2 regions of the Peribacillus sp. TH16 genome follow, and region 1 is predicted to be linked to the other one. Evidence: riboswitches for the same ligand, from Rfam matches in the RefSeq annotation. Region 1 holds a riboswitch; the other holds the start of a gene.
What was found. Region 1 has a riboswitch for cyclic di-AMP ahead of JFV29_RS08115 (APC family permease). Riboswitches for the same ligand answer to the same signal wherever they lie in the genome.
Positions count from the first base shown of each region.

Region 2: it holds a riboswitch for cyclic di-AMP, as region 1 does, so the genes downstream of both, JFV29_RS17375 (cation:dicarboxylate symporter family transporter) here and JFV29_RS08115 (APC family permease) in region 1, are expected to answer to the same signal.

Region 1 covers NZ_JAEKEM010000002.1:1,678,635-1,681,851, forward strand. Annotated here, with positions in the region: gene JFV29_RS08115 (APC family permease) at 1-1,225, opposite strand, end outside; cyclic di-AMP (ydaO/yuaA leader) riboswitch at 1,377-1,520, opposite strand; gene JFV29_RS08120 (hypothetical protein) at 1,677-1,817, shown strand; gene JFV29_RS08125 (cytochrome P450) at 2,245-3,217, shown strand, end outside.
Region 2 covers NZ_JAEKEM010000009.1:710,010-713,226, reverse strand. Annotated here, with positions in the region: gene JFV29_RS17375 (cation:dicarboxylate symporter family transporter) at 437-1,699, opposite strand; cyclic di-AMP (ydaO/yuaA leader) riboswitch at 1,868-2,015, opposite strand.

The DNA of each region.
Region 1 (3,217 bases):
TGGTTAATTTCATCATCCATCCTTTTGGCTTTTCGCGAATCCATTTAACAATCATCCCGGACTGAGACAACGTAAATGGAATAAATACCCCTACCGCATAAAGTGGAATAAGATTTTCTGTATGTCCTCCAAATGCGATTATTAAGATGATTGATGCAAGTCCTAGTATGATAATTCCATTGGAATATCCTAATCGGTCTCCTCTAATTGTAAACGCCCTTGGTATGAATTTATCCTTTGCAAGATTTACCGCAAGCAAAGGGAAAGCAGAATAGCCAGTGTTGGCAGCAAGAATTAATATTAATGCTGTCGTTCCTTGGATAAAGAAATACATAAAGTTGCGTCCAAATATCTCTTCAGCAATTTGTGAAACAACAGTTACCTCTGCGCTAGGAACAATGCTTAAATAATAGGCTAAGAATACAATACCCGTAAATAACACAGCAAGTAAGGAACCCATTGCTATTAATGTTTTTGCAGCATTATTAGGCGCTGGATTTTTAAAATTTGGAATCGCATTGGAAATCGCTTCAACTCCTGTTAATGCAGAGCTACCTGATGCAAAAGCTCTTAGAAGTATAAATAAACTGATCCCTGCTACTGGTGTTCCGATTGATGCATGTAAGTCAGGGGAAACTTCACCAGTCAAAATTTTGTATACACCTACACCAATCAGAATGAATAACGCTAAAACGAAAAGATACACTGGATAGGCTAATACGGAAGCCGACTCTGTTACCCCTCTTAGGTTAAGGATGGTAAGAAGAATTACAAAAATTATAGCAATAACGACATTATATGAATGTAGGCTGGGAAAAGCAGATGTGATGGCATCTGTACCCGCAGAAACACTTACAGCCACAGTTAGGATATAGTCGACTAACAAAGATCCTCCAGCTATCAGCCCAGGATTTACACCCAAATTATTTTTTGAAACCACGTATGCTCCCCCGCCATGAGGATAAGCAAAGATAATTTGTCTATAGGACAAGATTAAAGCCATTAACAGAATCAATACACCAATGGCGATAGGAATGGAATACCAAAATGCTGCGGCACCCACTGTAATTAAAACAATTAAAATTTGTTCCGGGCCATATGCAACGGAAGACAAAGCATCAGAAGATAATATGGCCAAAGCTTTTGTTTTGTTAAGCTTTTGGTCACCTAATGCAGTAGATTTTAGAGGCCGACCTATTAAGAACCTCTTTATAGAAGATAACACTAGAAATCACCGCCATTTTTCAAATTAAGTTTATTTTGCCCAGTTATATGAAAAAAACTTTACGAAAAAAACAAGAATAAAATAGAAAAATGCCCACAAGTCATAGTTAAATAGACCTGCAGACATCATTTTTTTGTCTCACAAGCTCCACCTTCCTTCTCATATAACGCTTACGAGGTTAGCTGTCGGATTCGGACCTTTGAGTAGCCCTACCTAGAAAGGATTCACCCCTTGGATTGTAAAACAATCCTAATAACGGTTCCCCCGTACCATAAGGTTTCAGCGATTTAGAAATATGAAACTGTTGATATCATACTCCCGTGATTCGGAAAAGTAAATGAAAAATTTGCAAACAAAAAGAATAATTTTTTCTTAGAGAGGTTATGTTGTTAACGAATACTTCATTAGTGATTAAGACGCATGGTACCAAGAAAGGATAGAAGAGAATTACATGCCAAAAAAAAATGATAACCCAATAATATCTGATGAATTTTTAGATCAAGTGGTTAAAGAAATTAACGAACAATATGGTGGTCCTACAATGGAAAAAAATGATCAGCACCAAAATAGAGATAGGGAAGAACGAAGCTGAATACATCTCTTATTTATTAACAAAAGGAAATTCCTTTCTGATTATCCCCCCAAAAAAACTCTGGATTCCTCTCACCCAGAGTTTTTTTACACTAGACACCTTTAATTCCTCACCTGTTTATTACCAGTAAATTAGGAACTGCCATTTGTACTTCTCTCCTCTTTGTGGTTTCTTATCAGCTCAAAATACGCTCTCACGATTTGTAATTTTTCTATACTCAACTTATAGAGAAAACTTTATTTTTAGTTGAGTACGAATGGAAATCTAGTAATCTCCCCTCACCCTTTAGGACTCGTATATTCATTCATTATGATTAACTAATTAAAAATTATGTGCTCTTTCTTTTAACAACTTGTCCAAACCAATATAGCTTATTCTCATAGAATGATTACAAGAAATTATTATTACCGAAAGGAGAGAAACAACATTGAGTGAAAATGATGAAGTTTTATATGATACTCCAATGGTCCCAAATGGAAAACTAATTTCTGGCCATACAAAGGAGTTTCAAAAAGATGTACTTGGCTTTCTTACCCGTTTATCAAAAGAATATGGAGACGTTGCAAAATTTCGTTTTGGACCTTTCCAAAATGTTTACCTCATTTCAAATCCGGATTTAATAAAGCAGATACTTGTAACGAAACAAAAATCCTTCGTCAAATCAAAGGACAGCAATGCTATAAAACCACTCGTTGGTGATGGACTTCTTACTAGCGAAAAAAACGTTCACATGCGCCAGAGAAGGCTTATTCAACCCTCTTTCAAAAAGTCCCATATTAGCAATTATGCCCAGGATATGATAGATATAACAATGGACTTTATTTCAACTTGGGAAAATGAGAAAGAACGGATTATTACGAAAGATATGATGAATATCGCCCTTGGGATAATAAGCAAGACCATGTTCAGCATGGATTTCAAAGATGGGTATGATGTGGTCGGAGAACCGATGGAAGCAGCCTTGAGAATTTCCGTCAAAAGGATGAGAACACTTCTTCAATTACCCTTATGGGTTCCAACTAAAAGCAACCGTGAATATAAAAATGCGATACAAAGACTTGATAAAGTGATTTATAGCATTATCGAAAAACGTAGGGAAGATGCAGAAAGACATGAAGATATGCTTGGAATTTTAATGGAGGCTCGAGATGATGAGGACGGCTTAGGTATGTCAAACCAGCAAGTACGCGATGAACTAATGACCATCTTCATTGCCGGTCACGAAACGACGGCAAATGCGCTTTCCTGGGCCATATACTTTCTTTCACAGAATCCAGAAGTGGAAACTAAACTTTTCAATGAAATAGATAGAGTAATAGGCAACCGGACTCCTACGCCTGACGATTTCATGAAATTAACATACACACAAAATATTATCAGGGAATCACTTCGCATATACC
Region 2 (3,217 bases), on a different contig from region 1:
GAAAAAAATAGAGCTCCTCAGTAAGATATGAGTGTAGATACCATTCTAACTCAAAACCTTAAGGAGGAAGCCCTAATATGAAGTTTAAAATGCAAGACAAACAAAATCACCTAATACTTAATGAGCAAGGCAAGTATTAGTCCTGTGAGGAAGAAACAATATCACTCTCATCTCATCCATTTAAAGAAAAGGTTTCCTTTACGATAATACCTTTATTGAATTTTTTCATACGAGATTAACGAAGGAAGTAAAGCCTTAAAAGAAAGTAAATGGTAATTGAACATCTGGCAATCTGGCATTTTCATGTTTAAGACTTCTGACTGAGACAAAATGAAAGTCACTAAATTTGGAAGCAGGAAGGAATGATCTGACGTGAAGGTAAACAGAAAACTACACCAAAAAAATCCAGAGTGACACACTACTCTGGATTTTAATATTAAGATACTTGTTCTAGATTTTTATTATTGGCAGGAGGGTGGAATTGACCTTCCCATTTAGAAATAACGATTGCTGCAAGTGCATTACCTACAACATTCACTGCCGTACGACCCATATCAAGAATACGGTCAATACCAGCAATAAATGCTAAGCCTTCAATTGGAATACCGACGGTGCCTAGTGTTGCCAAAAGGACGACGAAGGAGACACCTGGTACACCTGCAATTCCTTTAGATGTAATCATCAACACTAGCATTAAGGTAATTTGCTGCATGATGCTCAAATCAATTCCATACATTTGAGCAATGAAAATGGCTGCTAATGCTTGATATAACGTAGAACCATCAAGGTTGAAAGAGTAGCCTGTCGGAATTACGAATGATGCAATATGTTTTGGACATCCGGCCTTCTCCATTTTTTCCATGATTTTTGGGAGGACGGATTCCGAACTAGCTGTTGAAAATGCTAAAATTAACTCTTCTTTTAGAAGCTTAATCAATTTAAAAATACCAAACCCTACTACTTTAGCAATAATTCCAAGAACGACAAGTACAAAGAAAAGCATTGTTCCATATACTGAAAGCGCTAACTTACCTAAAGGAATTAATGACGCCAAACCGAATTTAGAGATTGTTACCCCTATTAGTGCAAATACACCGACTGGAGCGAATTTCATAATCAAGTTGGTTAAGTAGAACATCCCTTCTGCCGTACCTTGGAAGAATCGAAATACCGGTTTACCTTTTTCTCCAATTGCGGCAATACTAACGCCAAATAATACAGAGAAGAAAATAATGGCTAGCATATCGCCTTCTACCATCGCTTTAATCGGATTCGATGGTACGATGTGAACAATTGTATCTACAAAAGATTCATGCTGCTTAGTTTCTGCTGTATCTACATAACTGGATATATCTGTTTGTTCAAGCTGGTTCATGTTTATACCAGCGCCCGGCTGAAGTAAATTAGCGGAAACCAGACCAACAAGAATTGCTATTTGCGTTACTACCACAAAGTATAAAAGTGATTTGGCACCAATTTTACCTACTGATTTCAAATCGCCTACCCCTGCAACGGCAACAATCAGACTTGAAACAATGATTGGTACAACAATCATTTTAATCATGCGTAAGAACATATCTCCCAATGGTTGTAAATAGCCTTGGGCAGTCTCATTACCATAAAAAATGGCACCAACAATAATCCCTAGAATTAATCCAATGAATATTTGGCTAGCTAAACTTAATTTAATTTTCTTCATTTACTTTCCTCACATTCCATAAGTTCTTTGATGTAAAAACATTTTGTCTCGTAAGGGATACAAGTTATTAAATAGAAAGAAAGTGAATTTTATTTTTTTGAAAATTCTGTCTTTATACCGAAAGAAAAGACACTTCATTTGTCGATTCCTATTGGCTTGACTATTCATACATGTTCCCTTTAGACTCTGACGAGGTTAGCTGTCGGGTTAGGAATTGGAAACACAAATACCCTATCATCTCTGAATTCACCCCTAGCGGAAAATATCAGCAAAATGGTTTCCCCGTTCTATTAATAAGATTAAGAGAACCAACTTATAATAAAAATATTAATCTGTAAATATTTATTATAGGATTTAGGGGCACGCCATCTTTCTCTACGATTATAAAAATTCATCCTCTTTTTTAGAGTGGGCTCATTGAAAATACGATGATTCAAATGATATTAATACATGAGACATTTAAAATCTTTTTAAAATCGCAAGTTTGATATAAAGTTTGGTAATCTTTGAGATATGTATGTGGTGTAAATCCCCATTTACGCTTCCTCTTTTACCAATTTCATCCTCCTTTTTTAATCTATGTAGTTCTATTCAGTGATTATAAAATACTTCCTTTCTTCCTTATTTTTAAGGGATGAATCAATAATGTAACATTAAAATGAAGCGCTTACAATAATTATTTAAAGGAAATTCGGGAGTATAAGACTTTTTTCGACATTTTTCGATAATTTCTATACTGAGTACACACCACCATTATTGTTCTCAATATAAACACTTAATTATTTTTATATATCGGATAGTTCCTACATTTTTCAAGGTAAACTTGATTGATTTTCAGCCATAACAGTTCCCTTTTTTCATTTTTTTCTTCTATCGTGTAATTTAGACTTACAGTGTGTTAAAGTTTATTCCTTGGAAAATACCCGATGATTTTGTGATAGTGGTAGAAAATGGCATACCAATTGGTCAATTGAAGCTTACAATACGACAGTCAGAGGCAATGAGATTGGTTATGTAAATCTATTATCTAAATCTATTATCTAATTCCTGAAAAACGTCGAGCTGATTTAGGGAGGAATTTACATGAGTATGCTCTAAAGTTTTTTCAAAACAAGGGAGTAACTGAGTATCATCTTCGACACTTAAACATTACCCAAAGTCGCTTTCAGCCTAATAGAATTACGTTTGAGGCTAAATTAAAAAAGGTCCATTTTGTTGGTTCAAAAAGAGTGGTATAGTGTGTATCAGGCTCTCAGGAGATTGTTGTTAACCTATCTGATGAGGAGCAAATGGATTATCTAGGTGAGAGTATTTGCTTGAGTGCTAGAAAAGACTTGGTAAAAATACTTTAATATGTCGGTAAGCTCTGTTAAGAGGAACCTTTACAGAGCTTTTTTCTATTCAAGTATCGGGACAGCAGCGTAAACTTTCATTTATGAGAGAAAGCAGAGGATAACCACGAAAAAAAAGAATAGTTTTTTACCATTATCCTTTTTTTGGCTTATTACTCTGTTTCAA